2 regions of the Pseudomonas sp. VD-NE ins genome follow, and region 2 is predicted to be linked to the other one. Evidence: predicted binding sites of a transcription regulator. Region 2 holds the regulator's gene; the other holds the start of a gene.
The links. The regulator sigma-54, encoded in region 2, starts transcription at its own class of promoters, with help from an activator protein. The targets are predictions, from matches to a motif close to ANTGGCATNNANNTTGCTNT.

Region 1 (8,799 bases), 1.1 Mb from region 2:
ACGGCTTCCTCGATGAGCAGGCCTTCAAGGCCTTTAGGGGAAGTGAGGAAGAGTTCGAAACGGTCGGACATGGTATTTCCAGAGCCTTTGGCTAGTGAATCGGCAACGCATTGCCGATCCGGTTTTCAATCAGGCGCTTTTCTAAAAGAACGCCCGCGTGGCACGAAGGTGTGCCGTTCCATCCCCGCTGCTCGGGTTAAAAGAGCTTAGATGCCGGGACAGATAAAAAAGTTGATGAAACAAAAAGTCTTAAAGCGACCCTTCGTCGCTTTATACCCCAGCGCAAACGTGGGTCATTCTCACTAAAGAATTAACCCCATCATCCAGCGCGAGGCCGATCATACCGGGGTTTGCTGAAAAACCGTGCATGAAACCCGTCGTTACTTATGGCTGTAGCACTAATTTCGTTACGTCCTTATGACAAAACGATCATTCCCTCGGTGTGACTCATTGGTTAGAACTGAACACAGGTTGACGTCGCAACGGCGTCAACACCTTGGCTCGCCACGCCGGCAGCGAGCCGCACCATGGCAGGTTTCTTCTGCCAGACCTCAGTTGAGGTCAACGCGACACAAAACAGTCAACAAGTGAGGGAAACACCCTATGAGAAGACTTAAGCGTGATCCGTTGGAAAGAGCATTTTTGCGCGGATATCAATATGGCGTTGGTGGCAAATCCCGTGAGCTTTGCCCATTTACTCTACCGTCGGTACGCCAAGCCTGGATTAACGGCTGGCGAGAAGGACGCGGCGACAACTGGGACGGTATGACCGGCACTGCGGGAATCCACAGACTCAACGAACTTCACGCCGTCGGCTGACACAGGGCATTAATTCCGACACGACAATCTGAATTTGTAACGACTTACCATGCACGTCCTTCCCGGACGGCGGGCTCCGGCCCAGGGGCTCCTTCGAGGAGCCCTTTTTTATGCCGGAAAACTCATTTTTTGTGCTGGAACACGAAACCTGTGGGAGCGAGCCTGCTCGCGAAGGTGCCAGTTCAGTCAATATTTCTGTGACTGACACGCCGCTTTCGCGAGCAGGCTCGCTCCCACAAGAGATCAGCGCAGGGCGGCGATTGCGTCTACCGATTCACGGATCAGCGCCGGGCCTTTATAGATGAAGCCAGAGTAGATCTGCACCAGGCTCGCACCCGCCAGAATCTTCTCAGCCGCATGTTTGCCTTCAGTAATCCCGCCCGCCGCAATGATCGGCAACCGACCCGCCAACTCACCCGCCAGCACCTTCACGGTGTTCGTGCTCTTCTCCCGCACTGGCGCGCCCGACAAGCCACCCGCCTCGTCGCCATGCTCCATGCCTTCGACACCAACACGGCTGAGGGTGGTGTTGGTCGCGATCACCGCGTCCATGCCGGTTTCGATCAGCGCCTGAGCAACCTGCGCGGTTTCTTCATCGGTCATGTCCGGCGCGATCTTGATCGCCAGCGGCACATGTTTGCCGTGACGCAACGCCAGTTCGGCGCGGCGTGTGGCCAGATCGGCGAGCAACTGCTTCAGCGAATCACCAAACTGCAGGCTGCGCAGGCCCGGGGTGTTCGGCGAGCTGACGTTGACCGTCACATAGCTGGCGTGGGCGTAAACCTTGTCAAGGCAGATCAGGTAATCGTCGACCGCGCGCTCGACCGGCGTATCGAAGTTCTTGCCGATGTTGATGCCCAGCACGCCTTTGTACTTAGCGGCGGCAACGCGCGCCAAAAGGTTATCGACACCGAGGTTGTTGAAACCCATGCGGTTGATGATTGCTTCGGCTTCCGGCAGGCGGAAGATCCGTGGCTTCGGATTGCCCGGCTGCGGGCGTGGGGTCACGGTGCCGATTTCGACAAAACCGAAACCCAGTTGCGCGAAGCCATCGATGGCCGCGCCGTTCTTGTCCAGACCGGCCGCCAGACCCACCGGGTTCGGAAACTCGAGGCCCATGACCGTCACCGGCTTCTTTGCCGGCGCCTTGCACAGCAAGCCGTTGAGGCCCAAACGCCCACCCGCGCCGATCAGATCCAGCGACAGATCGTGGGAGGTTTCCGGGGAAAGTTTGAACAACAGCTGACGGGCCAGGGTGTACATGGGCGGCGATGACTCGGGCGGCGAAAAGAGGCGGCGATTATAGCCGGGCATCGACCTGCGGCGCGAGGCGCACGCGCAAATCGCTGGCACTGGCATATGCCTTGCACCCTCCTTGCCATCAGCGCGCCGGCCAATGACGGCCGGCGGGCAAGGACAATGGCGTCGTTCCGGGTTTTGCCTGCGCAAAGTCCGTGGCGGCGCTTTTTTTTCGAGGTACGTTGGATGAATGAACCTTCGGTAGGGCCACTGGCCTGGGTCAATGGCAGCGATGCTCCGGAAAAGACTGCGATCGACCTCGGTTTCATGGCCCTGAGCGATTGCGCCTCGGTCGTCGTCGCCGCCACACAGGGCTTCGCTCAGCCCTATGGACTGACCCTGAACCTCAAACGCCAAAGTTCCTGGGCCAGTTTGCGCGACAAACTGGTCAGCGGCGAACTGGATGCCGCGCACAGTCTGTATGGCCTGATTTACGCCGTGCATCTGGGCATCGGCGGTGTTGCCCCGACCGACATGGCCGTGTTGATGGGCCTCAACCAGAACGGCCAGAGCCTTAACCTGTCTCACGGCTTGCAGAACCTCGGCGTGACCAGTCCTGAAGCGCTGGACCGCCATGTGCACCAAAGCCGCGCAAAACTCACCTTCGCCCAGACCTTTCCTACCGGCACTCACGCCATGTGGCTGTATTACTGGCTGGCGAGCCAGGGCATTCATCCATTGCAGGACGTCGACAGTGTGGTGGTGCCGCCGCCGCAAATGGTCGCGCACCTGCAAGCCGGGCGTATCGACGGCTTTTGCGTCGGCGAGCCTTGGGCGGCCAGCGCGGTGCAGCAGGATCTCGGTTTTACCTTGGCCACCAGCCAGACCATCTGGCCCAATCACCCGGAAAAAGTCCTCGGTTGCACGCGTGAGTTTGTCGAGCAATACCCGAACACTGCGCGGGCGTTGGTGATGGCGATTCTTGAAGCCAGCCGTTTCATCGAAGAAAGCCCGGAAAATCGTCGCAGCACCGCGCAATTGCTCAGTGCGTCGGAGTATCTGGACGCGCCGCTTGCGTGCATCGAACCGCGTTTTCTCGGCGACTATTCGGATGGGCTGGGCAATCGTTGGCAGGATCCTCATGCGCTGCGCTTTCACGGCAATGGCGAAGTGAATTTGCCGTACTTGTCCGATGGCATGTGGTTCATGACCCAGTTCCGTCGCTGGGGTTTGCTGCGCGAAGACCCGGATTACCTCGCTGTCGCCCGTCAGGTTCAGCAACTCGATCTATATCGCGACGCCGCTACTGAGGTCGGTGTTGCCGCATGGGGCACCGACATGCGCAGCAGTCAGTTGCTCGACGGCAAAGTCTGGGACGGCAGCAATCCCGCCGGTTATGCGCGCAGCTTCAAGCTGCACGCGATGAGCGACGACGCTCCCCTTCTCGCCCGCCGCTGACAGGAGACCGCGAACATGTTGCGCATTCTGTTGATCAACGACACGGCGAAAAAAGTCGGGCGCCTGAAAGCGGCACTGACTGAAGCCGGTTTCGAAGTCATCGACGAATCCGGCCTGACCATCGATCTGCCCGCGCGCGTCGAAACGGTGCGTCCGGACGTGATCCTGATCGATACCGAGTCACCGAGCCGCGATGTCATGGAACAAGTGGTGCTGGTCAGCCGCGACCAGCCACGGCCAATCGTGATGTTTACCGACGAGCATGATCCGGGTGTGATGCGCCAAGCAATCAAGTCTGGGGTCAGCGCCTACATCGTCGAAGGTATTCACGCACAGCGTCTGCAGCCGATTCTCGATGTGGCGATGGCGCGATTCGAGAGTGATCAGGCGTTGCGTGCGCAGTTGCAGGCGCGAGATCAGCAATTGGCTGAGCGCAAACGCATTGAACTGGCCAAGGGATTGTTGATGAAGATGAAGGATTGCAATGAGGAAGAGGCTTATACCTTGATGCGGCGCCAGGCGATGAGCCGGCAGCAGAGGCTGATTCAGGTGGCGGAGCAGATTATTGCGATGAGTGAGTTGCTTGGCTGAAAACTTTGGTTGCTTGAGAAGCCCCTCACCCTAGCCCTCCCGAAACGTCGGACCGCCCGGAGGGAGAGGGGACCGACCGGGGGATGCTCACGAACCACGCCGACCTGTGATCTCTGCTGTGAATCCATAATCGACACGGTCTTTCAGGTCGATGTTTGGCGCAAGACACCTCGGTCAGTCCCCTCTCCCCCTGGGCGGTCCGACGTTTCGGGAGGGCTAGGGTGAGGGGCTTTTGATTTTCCGGCTGTTGGCACAAATCTCGCTATGTAAAACGCACAGGTAACCAACGGCGGTTGCCCCACCCACGACAAAGACGTCGCTCACCCGTTCGCCCAACCGGCGCATCAGGGAGCGGCGTTTTTGCGTTTTGGCCCCACAGACCGGGGCCGGTGGTGCGGCCGTGGCGGCGCCCCACCTGCTGTTGCATGACTCCTTTCGAGACTCTTTTCAGCTGAGGTGCGCGATGAATTCAAGCTTCTGGAAATCCGGCCACACCCCGACCCTGTTCGCGGCCTTCCTCTATTTCGACCTGAGTTTCATGGTCTGGTACCTGCTCGGCCCGCTGGCGGTGCAGATCGCCGCCGACCTGCACCTGACCACGCAACAACGCGGCCTCGTCGTCGCCACGCCGATCCTCGCCGGTGCCGTACTGCGCTTCATCATGGGCATGCTCGCCGATCGGCTGTCACCGAAAACTGCTGGGCTCATCGGTCAGGTCATCGTGATTTGCGCGCTGTTCGGTGCCTGGAACATCGGCATTCATAGCTACGAGCAGGCGCTGATCCTCGGCCTGTTCCTCGGCATGGCCGGCGCCTCGTTCGCCGTCGCCCTGCCGCTGGCGTCGCAATGGTATCCACCACAGCATCAAGGCAAAGCCATGGGCATTGCCGGTGCGGGCAACTCCGGCACTGTCTTCGCCGCGCTGCTGGCACCGGTGCTCGCCGCCGCGTTCGGCTGGAGCAATGTCTTCGGTTTCGCCCTGATCCCATTGATCCTGACGCTGGTGCTGTTTGCCTGGCTGGCGAAAAACGCGCCACAACGGCCGAAAGCCAAAGCCATGGCTGACTACTTCAAGGCGCTGGGCGACCGTGACAGCTGGTGGTTCATGTTTTTTTACAGCGTCACCTTCGGCGGCTTCATCGGCCTGGCCAGCGCCCTGCCCGGTTACTTCAACGATCAGTACGGCTTGAGCCCGGTGACTGCCGGTTACTACACCGCCGCCTGCGTGTTCGGTGGAAGTCTGATGCGACCACTGGGTGGCGCGCTGGCTGACCGTTTCGGTGGCATCCGCACGTTGCTGGCGATGTACACGGTGGCCGCCATTTGTATTGCTGCAGTGGGTTTCAACCTGCCAAGTTCCTACGCGGCGTTGGCACTTTTCGTCTGCACCATGCTCGGTTTAGGGGCAGGCAATGGCGCAGTTTTCCAACTGGTGCCGCAGCGTTTTCGTCTGGAGATCGGGGTCATGACCGGGCTGATCGGCATGGCCGGCGGCATCGGCGGTTTTGCCTTGGCTGCCGGCATGGGCGCGATCAAACAGAGCACCGGCAGCTATCAACTGGCCCTGTGGTTGTTCGCCAGCCTCGGCGTGTTGGCATGGTTTGGCCTGCACGGCGTCAAGCGTCGCTGGAGAACCACCTGGGGTTCGGCAGCCGTGACGGCGGCGCGGGTCTGAGCCGTCGATGGCCCTGCAACTGAGTTTTGCCGAAGCCAGCGCCACCGGTCCGCGCGCGGAGAATCAGGACGCCTTGCGCCTGGTCACGCCCGCTCCGGCACTGGCGGCTAGCAAAGGTTACCTGTTCGCCATCGCCGACGGTGTCAGCCAGTGCGCCGATGGCGGACTCGCCGCCCGTTCGACGTTGCAGGCCTTGGCGCTGGACTACTACGCCACACCGGAAACCTGGAGCGTGGCACAAGCGCTGGATCGCCTGCTGCTCGCGCAGAATCGCTGGTTGCAGGCCAATGGCGGTGGTCAGCCGTTGCTCACCACCGTCAGCGCTTTGGTCATGCGCGGTCGGCGCTTCACCCTCGCCCACGTCGGCGATTGTCGGGTGTATCGCTGGCACGCCGACGACTTGCAGCGAATCTCTGAGGATCACGTCTGGGAACAGCAAGGCATGCACCATGTGCTCAAGCGTGCGCTGGGGCTGGATCAGCATCTGGTGCTGGATTTTCTCGACGGCGAACTGCGTGAAGGCGAAAGCTTTGTGCTGCTCAGCGACGGTGTCTGGTCGACGCTGGGCGATACCGCCATTGCGGCGATTCTGCGTGATCAACCGGATCTGCACAGTGCCGCACAGACACTGGTCAACGCTGCGCATCTGGCGGGGAGTCAGGACAATGCCAGTGCATTGCTGGTGCGGGTCGATGCTGTCGGTGAGACGAGTATCGGCGATGCACTGATTCATCTGCAGCAATGGCCACTGCCTCCAGCGCTGAAATCCGGGCAGCACTTTGAAGGCTGGCAGATGCAAGAGATTGTTGCTCAGAGTCAGCAATCGCTGCTTTATCGAGTGCTGGATGGGCAAGGTCAGAGGTGGTTGCTGAAAACCCTGCCCACGCGTTCGGCTGATGATTCCTACGCCGGGCAAGCGCTGTTGTCTGAAGAATGGTTCCTGAAACGTGTGGCAGGGCGGCATTTTCCTGAAGTCCATGCGTGCAGCCAGCGTCAGCATTTGTACTACGTGATGCGTGAATATTCCGGGACGACGCTGGCGCAGATTTTTCAACAAAATGGGCCTTTACCCTTGGCGCAATGGCAGGACATCGCCGAGCGCCTGTTGCGCTCGGTCGGGCTGCTGCATCGGCGGCAGATTCTGCACCGCGACATCAAACCGGAAAACCTGCATTGGAGTGATGACGGCGAACTGCGTCTGCTGGATTTTGGCCTGGCTTATTGCCCGGGATTGTCCGAAGACGCGCCGTCGACCTTACCGGGGACGCCAAGCTACATCGCCCCGGAAGCGTTTCGCGGGGATTCACCGAGTGCGCAGCAGGATTTGTATGCGGTCGGTGTGACCTTGTATTTCCTGCTGACCGGGCATTTCCCCTATGGCGAGATCGAAGCCTTTCAGCGGCCGCGCTTTGGTCTGCCAGTGAGCGCCAACCGTTATCGACCGGATCTGCCGGAATGGCTGGCGCAGAGTCTGGAGCGTGGTGTGGCGACTGATCCGCAGCAGCGCTTTGAAACGGCTGAAGAGTGGTTGCTGGTGCTGGAACAGGGCGAGCGGCGGAGTTTGAGTGTGCGGCCCAGACCTTTATTGGAGCGTGAGCCGTTGAAGGTCTGGCGGACGATGGCGTTGGTGGCGTTGCTGGGGAATCTGGTGCTGCTGACTTTGTTGTTTCACAGTTGAACCGCGTCGCGCCATTCGCGAGCAAGCTTGCTCCCATAAGGGATTCGTGTCGTTCGCAAATCCCCTGTGGGAGCGAGCTTGCTCGCGAAGGCGCCCGCCCAGTCACCACAAATTCAACTGCCTGCATGCCCCACGAACGAGCAACCCGCTTCGATTCAGTGCAAAAAATCACCCTCAAAAACGGCTAAACCCCAATAAACTCGCTACCGCCCCCACTTGGCACAACCACTGCATTACCCCATCCAACACACACATAAAGCCCAACCTTCAACGACGAAGGCTGCGCTTCCCGAGAGAACGGGACCAGGACAAAGGCGTCCTCGCTAGGCAACTAGCGGGACGCCTTTTTTTGTTTGCGCAAAATTTCTCGAGCAAGGCCTGACTGCCCACAAGAGGCCAGCCGCAGCTCCCCGGAGAACCTGATGAAAAAACTCAAACTGGTGATGATCGGCAATGGCATGGCCGGGGTCCGCACCCTCGAAGAACTGCTCAAGCTGAGCAACGAGCTGTACGACATCACGGTCTTCGGCGCCGAACCGCACACCAACTACAACCGTATCCTGCTGTCACCGGTGCTGGCCGGTGAGCAGACCTTCGAAGAAATCGTGCTCAACGATCTCGACTGGTACCTGGAAAATAACATCAAGTTACTGCTCAACCGCAAAGTGGTGGAGATCGACCGGGTCAAACGCCGGGTGATCGCCGAGGACGGCACTGAAGCCGAATACGATCGCCTGCTGATCGCCACCGGCTCGACACCGTTTATCCTGCCGATCCCCGGCAACTCCCTGCACGGCGTGATCGGTTACCGCGACATCGCCGACACCCAGGCCATGATCGACACCGCCAAAACCCACAAACACGCGGTGGTCATCGGTGGCGGTCTGCTCGGTCTCGAAGCCGCCAATGGCCTGATGTTGCGCGGCATGCACGTCACCGTGGTGCATATCGGCGAATGGCTGCTGGAACGGCAACTGGACAAAACCAGCGGCCAACTGCTGCAAAGCGCCCTCGAATCCCGTGGCCTGCATTTCCGTCTGTGCGAACAGACCCAGGCCCTGCACGACGCCGGCAATGGCCGGGTTGGCTCGGTGCAATTCAAGAACGGCGACATCATTCCCGCTGATCTGGTGGTGATGGCGGCCGGCATTCGCCCCAACACCGAACTGGCGGAAAAGGCCGGCATCCCGTGCAATCGCGGGATTCTGGTCAACGACACCCTGCAAACCTACGACCCGCGTATTTATGCCATCGGCGAGTGCGCCAGCCATCGCGGAATTGCCTACGGTCTGGTCGCGCCGCTGTTCGAACAGGCCAAAGTTTGCGCCAACCACCTCGC
Region 2 (8,799 bases):
GAAGCGGCGCTGCGCCAGAGCAGCAAGACCTACGTTGAATTGCTGAATTTCATCAGTGAACACGGCGAATACCCGCGCACCCAGCGCCTGCTGCACCCGGATACCGGCAATGCGCGCCGCGCGCCTGCCCCTCATCACCATGGAGTCCATTGAAATGGCTTTTACCTTGCCTGCCTTGCCTTACGCCTACGACGCCCTCGAGCCGCATATCGATGCGCAGACCATGGAAATTCACTACACCAAGCATCACCAGACGTACATCAACAACCTCAACGCGGCGGTAGAAGGCACTGAATACGCCGAATGGCCGGTGGAAAAACTCGTCGCCAGCGTTAAGGACCTGCCGGAAAAACTCCGTGCGGCAGTGATCAATCAGGGCGGCGGTCATGCCAACCACTCGCTGTTCTGGGAAGTGATGGTACCGAGCGGCGGCGGCAAACCGGACGGCGCGTTGGCCAAGGCCATCGATGAGCAACTGGGCGGCCTCGACAGCTTCAAGGAAGCCTTCACCAAAGCCGCGCTTACCCGCTTCGGCAGCGGATGGGCCTGGCTCAGCGTGACCCCGGAAAAGAAACTGGTGGTGGAAAGCAGCGGCAACCAGGACAGCCCGTTGATGAACGGCAATACGCCGATTCTCGGTCTCGACGTCTGGGAGCATGCCTACTACTTGCGTTATCAGAACCGTCGCCCGGAATACATCAACGCGTTTTACAACGTAATCAATTGGCCTGAAGTGGCTGCGCGCTATCAGGCCGCACTGGTTTAAGTCTTCTATAAAAACAATCCAAGGCTGACTATGGGCACTGAGACACTGGCGATCGGAAGTGGGCGTATGTTTCGTTACGCAGTGGGATCGCTATTGCTGTTGGCGGGCATGACCTTGCTGGTCGCCCACGGACTGGAATGGCTGAATCTGGAACCGAGGCTGTTGCGGGCGTTGCAGGGTGGCGCGATCTGCGCGCTTGGCACTGCGCTTGGCGCTGTGCCGGTGCTGGTGATTCGACGCATGCCGCAGGCGCTCAGCGATACCTTGCTGGGTTTTGGCGCCGGGGTGATGCTGGCAGCGACGGCGTTTTCGCTGATCGTGCCGGGCATTGCCGCCGCGCAAGGCCTCGGTCTGACTGCGTGGGGCTCCAGTGGCCTGATCTGCTTCGGCATCATGCTCGGCGCTTTCGGGCTGTATCTGGTCGATCGCAAAGTTTCCGGCGCGTCCCCGGAAATGCTCGTCGGCACAGTCGAGCATCCGGTGATTCCGCCACGGATCTGGCTGTTCGTGTTCGCCATCATTGCCCATAACATCCCGGAAGGCATGGCCGTCGGCGTTTCCGCCGGTGGCGGCATGCCGGATGCGGACAGTCTGGCCATGGGCATCGCTTTGCAGGATGTACCGGAAGGTCTGGTGATTGCGCTGGTATTGGCCGGGGCAGGGATGTCACGGGTCAAGGCATTCCTGATCGGTGCGGTGTCAGGCCTGGTCGAGCCGGTGTTTGCGTTGCTGTGTGCGTGGCTGGTCGGTCTGGCGCAGGTATTGTTGCCATTAGGTCTGGCACTGGCGGCGGGGGCGATGTTGCTGGTGGTGACTCACGAGGTCATCCCGGAATCACGGCGCCATGGTCATGACAAACTGGCCAGTCTTGGCCTGTTGATCGGGTTTTGTCTGATGATGGTGATGGATACCGCATTAGGTTGAAGATCAAAAGATCGCAGCCTTCGGCAGCTCCTACATTGGAATGCGTTCACTGTAGGAGCTGCCGCAGGCTGCGATCTTTTGATGTTGGCTGTCAGCCACCTTCGTCGAAATAGTTGTTGATCAACGCCACCAGCGCATCCAGCGCTTCCTGTTCCTGATGCCCTTCAGTACTCAGATAGATTTTGGTGCCCTTGCCAGCCGCCAGCATCATCATTGCCATGATGCTTTTGCCATCAACCGTGGTCTCCGGTGTGCGGCCCACTCTGATCGAGCAATCCGGATACTGCCCGGCCACCCCGACAAACTTGGCCGATGCGCGGGCATGCAGGCCCAGCTTGTTGATGATTTCGATTTCCAGAGCAGGCATCGCGGTGTGAATCCTTTAAGTGAGGTCGCGGTGGCGAACCTGGACGTTCTTCAGGGTTTTCTGCAGGGCCTGACCCAGACGTTCGGTCAGGTAGACGGAGCGGTGATGCCCGCCGGTGCAGCCAATGGCAATGGTGACGTAGGCGCGGTTGCTCGCAGCGAAGCGCGGCAGCCACTTGTGCAGGTAGGCGAAAATGTCCTGGAACATTTCTTCGACCTCCGGCTGCGCCGCCAGGTATTCAGCCACCGGCGCATCGAGACCCGATTGCGCGCGCAGTTCCGGCTTCCAGTACGGATTGGGCAGGCAGCGCACATCGAACACCAGATCCGCATCCACCGGCATCCCGCGCTTGAAGCCGAAGGACTCGACCAGAAATGCGGTCCCCGGCTCCGGCTGGTTCAGCAGGCGCAGCTTGATCGAGTCGCGCAGCTGATACAGGTTCAGATTGGTGGTGTTGATCTTCAGGTCCGCGAGATCGGCAATCGGGCCGAGCAGGGCGGTTTCATCCTGGATCGCCTCGGCCAGCGAGCGGTTGGCATTGCTCAGCGGATGGCGACGGCGGGTTTCGGAAAAACGCTTGAGCAGGGTTTCTTCGTCGGCATCCAGATACAGTACGTCGCACTGGATGTGCTTGCTGCGGACATCTTCAAGCAGTTCGGGAAAGCGCGTCAGGTGGCTCGGCAGGTTGCGCGCATCGATCGATACGGCCACCAGCGGCTGCGCCAGTTCAGTGTGAATCAGCGCACGTTCGGCCAGTTCCGGCAGCAAGCCTGCCGGCAGGTTGTCGATGCAGTAGTAACCGTTGTCCTCAAGGACATCCAGTGCGGTACTTTTACCCGAGCCGGAACGGCCACTGACAATGATCAAGCGCATGATTAGTGCCCGTTCTGCTCGTCCAGGACAACCTGATACAAGGCTTCGTTGCTCGCAGCGCTGCGCAGTTTATCGCGCACGTCCTTGCGATCGAGCATGCTGGCGATCTGACGCAGCAACTCCAGGTGCGCATCGGTGGCGGCTTCCGGGACCAGCAAAACGAACAGCAGGTCAACCGGAGCGCCATCAATGGCGTCGAAATCGATTGGCGTATCAAGGTGCATCAAGGCACTGATAGGCGACTGGCACCCCTTGAGACGGCAGTGAGGAATGGCGATGCCGTTGCCAAAACCGGTGGAACCGAGTTTTTCACGGGCAATCAACGCCTCGAAGACATCTTGCATCTCCAGAGCCGGCACTTCGCGGGCGATCAGGTTGGCAATTTGTTCGAGGGCTTTCTTTTTACTGCCGCCCGGCACGTTCACGAGGGAACGGCCGGGGGTCAGGATACTTTCAAGTCGGATCATGGGGTGGGGGGTTATCGACCGGTAGCGCCCTGGAGCAGGCTCTGGGTCTTTTCCTTATGCTTTTTGAGTTGTTTATCCAGCTTGTCGGTCAAGGCGTCGATCGCCGCGTACATATCGGTATGTTCCGCGTTGGCGACCACTTCGCTGCCGGGTATATGCAAGGTGGCTTCGATTTTCTGCTTCAGCTTTTCGACGCACATCGTGACTTGCACGTTGGTGATCTTGTCGAAATGGCGCTCTAATCGTTGAAGTTTCTCATTGATGTAGTCGCGCAGAGGTTCGGTCACTTCCAGTTGGTGTCCACTGATGTTGACTTGCATACAGCTTCTCCTTCGTTGCCAGTGCATAAAGCGGCAGGCTGGATAGCCTGCCACTGGAACGCTGTAACGTGGCTTACATCAACCGCTTGCGTTCGCTCGAAGGCGCGATCCCTAAGGATTCGCGGTACTTGGCGACGGTGCGGCGAGCCACCTGAATGCCTTGTGCCTCCAGTAAACCAGCGATCTTGCTGTCACTCAACGGCTTTTTCTGATTTTCCGCGGCAACCAGTTTTTTGATGATCGCGCGGATCGCCGTAGACGAGCATTCGCCGCCTTCGGAGGTGCTGACGTGGCTGGAGAAAAAGTATTTCAGTTCATAAATACCGCGTGGGGTATGCATGAACTTTTGCGTGGTCACCCGGGAAATTGTTGATTCGTGCATGCCGACCGCCTCAGCGATGTCGTGCAGGACCAACGGCTTCATGGCTTCGTCGCCGTACTCCAGAAAACCGCGCTGATGCTCGACGATCTGGGTGGCTACTTTCATCAATGTTTCGTTGCGGCTCTGCAGGCTCTTGATGAACCAGCGGGCTTCCTGCAACTGATTGCGCATGAAGGTGTTGTCGGCGCTGGTGTCGGCGCGACGGACGAAACCGGCGTACTGCGCGTTGACCCGTAGGCGTGGCACCGACTCCTGATTGAGTTCGACCAGCCAGCGCTCGTTGTCCTTGCGCACGATAACGTCGGGGACAACGTACTCGGCTTCGGTGGATTCGATTTGCGAACCCGGACGTGGATTAAGGCTCTGCACCAACTCGATGACCTGGCGCAACTCGTCTTCCTTGAGCTTCATGCGTCGCATCAGCTGGCTGTAGTCGCGGCCGCCCAGCAGGTCGATGTAATCGCTGACCAGACGCTTGGCTTCAGCCAGCCAAGGCGTCTTGGCTGGTAGCTGGCGTAATTGCAGCAGCAGGCATTCGCCGAGATTGCGCGCGCCGATGCCGGCCGGTTCGAACTGCTGAATGCGGTGCAGGACGGCTTCGATTTCGTCCAGCTCAATGTCCAGCTCAGGATCGAACGCCTCGAGGATCTCTTCGAGGGTTTCGTCCAGGTAGCCCTGATTGTTGATGCAGTCGATCAGGGTCACGGCGATCAGGCGATCGGTGTCGGACATCGGTGCGAGGTTCAATTGCCACAGCAGATGGCTTTGCAGGCTTTCGCCAGCGGAGGTGCGGGTGGTGAAGTCCCACTCATCGTCATCGCTGCTCGGCAGGCTGCTGGCGCTGGTCTGGTAGACGTCTTCCCAGGCCGTGTCGACCGGAAGCTCATTGGGGATGCGCTCGTTCCATTCGCCGTCCTCGAGGTTGTCCACCGTCGGGGCGGTCTCCTGGTAGGAAGGTTCCTGGATCTCGGTGTTGGGCTTCTGTTCGGCGTTGTCGGCCAGGGGATCGGAATTGTCGAAGTCGTCGCCTTCTTCCTGGCGTTCGAGCATCGGATTGGATTCCAGAGCCTCCTGGATTTCCTGTTGCAGATCCAGGGTCGACAATTGGAGCAGGCGGATGGCCTGTTGCAGCTGCGGTGTCATCGTCAGCTGCTGGCCCATTCTCAAGACTAGCGATGGTTTCATGGCAGGGGCTTAACACCTTATTCGCCGGCGCTATGCGCCATCCACTACAGGGCGCCGAAGCGCCAAACTTAAGCAAATTATATGCCTGAAACTGAAGTGTTTGCCTAGAGCGCTGTAACAATTAAAGCGTATTAAATCCTGCTTGAATCGATACAGCGCCCCGGCGGCGCACCGGGTACTGTTGCGCTTACAGGCGGAACTCGTGGCCCAGATACACTTCCTTGACCAGATCGTTGGCCAGGATGGTTTCTGCATCGCCTTCGGCAATCAACTGACCGTCGTTGACGATGTAAGCGGTTTCGCAGATATCCAGCGTCTCACGGACGTTGTGGTCGGTGATCAATACACCGATGCCCTTGGCCTTGAGGTGGTGGATGATCTGCTTGATGTCGCCAACCGAAATCGGGTCGACACCGGCGAACGGTTCGTCGAGCAGGATGAATTTCGGTGCAGTCGCCAGAGCGCGGGCGATTTCCACCCGGCGGCGTTCGCCACCGGACAGGCTCATGCCGAGGTTGTCGCGAATGTGGCTGATGTGGAATTCCTGCAGCAGGCTTTCCAGCTCCTTGCGACGGCCGGCCTTGTCGAGCTCCTGGCGGGTCTCGAGGATGGCCATGATGTTATCGGCCACCGACAGTTTGCGGAAGATCGACGCTTCTTGCGGCAGATAGCCGATACCGGCCTTGGCGCGACCGTGCATCGGCTGGTGGCTGACGTCCAGATCGTCGATCAGCACACGGCCCTGATCGGCCTGTACCAGGCCGACGATCATGTAGAAGCACGTGGTCTTGCCGGCGCCGTTTGGCCCGAGCAGGCCGACGATCTGGCCGCTGTCGATCGATAGGCTGACGTCACGCACGACCTGGCGGCTTTTATAGGCCTTGGCCAGGTGCTGAGCTTTCAGAGTTGCCATTACTGGGTTTTCTCGTCGGTTTTCTTCTTCGGCTGGATCACCATATCGATGCGCGGACGCGCTTCGGTGACCTTGCTGCCGGTAGCGCGACCGGCGCTGGCCAGTTTCTTCACGGTGTCATAGACGATTTTCTCGCCTTGAGTCGTGTTGTTGTCCTTGTCGACAACCTTGGCCTTGTCGATCAGCACAACGCGGTTCTGCGCGGCGTGGTACTGGATCGTCACGCCCCAGCCCTGTACAGGCTTGGTGTCGCCAGCGGTCTGCAGTTGTTCGAAGTAGGCAAGGTTGCCCACCGAAGTCACCACGTCAATATCGCCGGCCGGGGTGCGGGTGATGGTCACGGTATTGCCGGTCACCTTCATCGAGCCCTGAGTGATGATCACGTCACCCTTATAGGTGGCGATGCCGTTCTTGTCATCCAGCTGGGCGTCGTCGGCCTGAATGCGGATAGGTTGCTGCTGATCGTTCGGCAGAGCCCAGGCGCTCACGCTTCCCAGTGCTGCGCCCAGACTGAGCAAAATAGGGAGGGTTTTAACGAGCCTCATACTGTCCTCTTACGTTCGATAGCAGGTGTATCCTGCTTTCCTTCAGGTACGCTTTCATTCCAACGCCAGTCGATACACCGCCAGCGCCGTCGATTCTAACGGGTTGCTCGGTCTGCGCATATTGCTCCTGCGGGAACACGGTCATGCGCGTGGAGGTCACCAACAGATCGCGGTTCTGCTCATCGGTGCGCTTGATGCGTACCGAATCGATCAATTCGACTTGTGTGCCACCCGAATTCACTTCGCCACGCTCACTGGTCACGTGCCATGGAAACTCCGTTCCGCGGTACATGTTCAGGTCGGGCTTGGTGACCAGAGTGATATCGGTTGCCTTGACGTGCTCGGCCTTGTCGGAAGTCATTTCGTACTGCACTTTGCCGTCCGGCAAATATTGCAGGGTATGCGTGTTGGTTGCATACCAGTCGATAGGCGTTTCGACCGAGCTCACCGGTGGCTTGTCGAGGAAGCGTTCCGGGCTGATGTTCCAGTAGCCCACCGCGGCGAATATCGCCGCGATGCAGCCGAACAGCAGGAAGTTGCGAAATTTTTTGCTGAACATGGTTTGGCTCACAGGTACGCGGCGTTGGCCGCATCGAGGCGGCCCTGGGCGCGCAGGATCAATTCGCAGAATTCGCGGGCGGCACCTTCGCCACCACGGGCTCGGGTTACACCATGGGCGTGTTCGCGGACGAAATCGGCTGCGTTGGCAACCGCCATTCCCAGGCCTACACGGCGGATCACCGGCAGGTCGGGCAGGTCGTCACCGAGATAGGCGACCTCTTCGTAGCTTAGGCCCAGTTGCTCAAGAAGACCGTCGAGAACAACCAATTTGTCTTCACGACCCTGAAACAGGTGGGGAATCCCCAGGTTTTTCGCTCGGCGCTCGACCACTGGGGTCTTGCGGCCGCTGATGATAGCGGTCTGCACGCCGGCGTTCATCAGCATTTTGATGCCTTGGCCGTCGAGGGTATTGAAAGTCTTGAATTCGCTGCCGTCTTCAAGGAAATACAGGCGCCCGTCGGTGAGGACGCCATCGACGTCGAAAACCGCCAGTTTGATCGCTTTGCCGCGTTGCAGCAGATCGTTACTCATTACATGACTCCTGCGCGCAGCAGATCGGAGAGGTTGAAGGCGCCGACCGGGCGATCTTCTTCGTCCACAACAACCAGTGCGTTGATTCGGTGATCTTCCATGATTTTCAGGGCTTCGGCGGCCAGCATCTCTGGCCGTGCAGTCTTGCCGTGGGCCGTCATTACCTGGTCGATGGTGGCGCTGCGAATGTCAATGCTGCGATCCAGCGTGCGGCGCAAGTCGCCGTCAGTGAAGATCCCGGCCAGTTTACCGTCAGTTTCAAGAATGACGGTCATGCCCAGACCTTTGCGGGTCATTTCCATCAGTGCGTCCTTGAGCAGCGTGCCGCGTTGTACTTGCGGCAATTCCTGCCCGGCGTGCATGACGTTTTCCACTTTCAGCAACAGGCGACGACCGAGCGCGCCGCCCGGGTGGGAGAAGGCGAAGTCTTCGGCGGTGAAACCGCGTGCTTCCAGCAGCGCGACGGCCAACGCATCGCCCATGACCAATGCCGCTGTCGTCGACGAGGTCGGCGCCAGATTCAGCGGACAGGCTTCATGCTCGACGTGAACGTTGAGATTGACCTCGGCGGCCTTGGCCAGCGGCGATTGCGGGTTGCCGGTGACGCTGATCAGCTGGATGCCCAGACGTTTGATCAGCGGCAGCAGGGTGACGATTTCGTTGGTCGAGCCGGAGTTCGACAGGGCCAGGATCACGTCATCGCGGGTGATCATGCCCATGTCGCCATGGCTGGCCTCGGCCGGGTGCACGAAAAATGCCGGGGTGCCGGTGCTGGCCAGGGTCGCGGCAATCTTGTTGCCGATGTGCCCGGATTTTCCCATGCCGACCACGACTACACGTCCTTTACTGGCCAGAATCATCTCGCAAGCGCGTACGAAATCGGCGTCGATATGGGGCAACAAGCCTTGTACGGCCTCCACTTCGAGTTGGATGGTGCGTTGTGCCGATTGAATCAGGTCGCTGGA

Region 1: a site for sigma-54 is predicted at 2,171-2,190, ahead of RMV17_RS09320 (CmpA/NrtA family ABC transporter substrate-binding protein). Genes of this name have one in related genera too.

The regions. Positions count from the first base shown of each region.
Region 1 covers NZ_CP134772.1:2,104,646-2,113,444, reverse strand. The annotation lists gene rlmKL (bifunctional 23S rRNA (guanine(2069)-N(7))-methyltransferase RlmK/23S rRNA (guanine(2445)-N(2))-methyltransferase RlmL) at 1-71, opposite strand, end outside; gene rmf (ribosome modulation factor) at 604-819, shown strand; gene RMV17_RS09325 (quinone-dependent dihydroorotate dehydrogenase) at 1,063-2,082, opposite strand; gene RMV17_RS09320 (CmpA/NrtA family ABC transporter substrate-binding protein) at 2,305-3,516, shown strand; gene RMV17_RS09315 (ANTAR domain-containing protein) at 3,532-4,107, shown strand; gene RMV17_RS09310 (nitrate/nitrite transporter) at 4,571-5,782, shown strand; gene RMV17_RS09305 (bifunctional protein-serine/threonine kinase/phosphatase) at 5,790-7,460, shown strand; gene nirB (nitrite reductase large subunit NirB) at 7,883-8,799, shown strand, end outside.
Region 2 covers NZ_CP134772.1:1,037,841-1,046,639, forward strand. The annotation lists gene RMV17_RS04345 (hypothetical protein) at 1-153, shown strand, start outside; gene RMV17_RS04350 (superoxide dismutase) at 155-766, shown strand; gene RMV17_RS04355 (ZIP family metal transporter) at 797-1,690, shown strand; gene RMV17_RS04360 (HPr family phosphocarrier protein) at 1,782-2,057, opposite strand; gene rapZ (RNase adapter RapZ) at 2,073-2,930, opposite strand; gene ptsN (PTS IIA-like nitrogen regulatory protein PtsN) at 2,933-3,397, opposite strand; gene hpf (ribosome hibernation-promoting factor, HPF/YfiA family) at 3,409-3,717, opposite strand; gene RMV17_RS04380 (RNA polymerase factor sigma-54) at 3,791-5,284, opposite strand; gene lptB (LPS export ABC transporter ATP-binding protein) at 5,472-6,197, opposite strand; gene lptA (lipopolysaccharide transport periplasmic protein LptA) at 6,197-6,742, opposite strand; gene lptC (LPS export ABC transporter periplasmic protein LptC) at 6,729-7,301, opposite strand; gene RMV17_RS04400 (KdsC family phosphatase) at 7,310-7,834, opposite strand; gene RMV17_RS04405 (KpsF/GutQ family sugar-phosphate isomerase) at 7,834-8,799, opposite strand, start outside.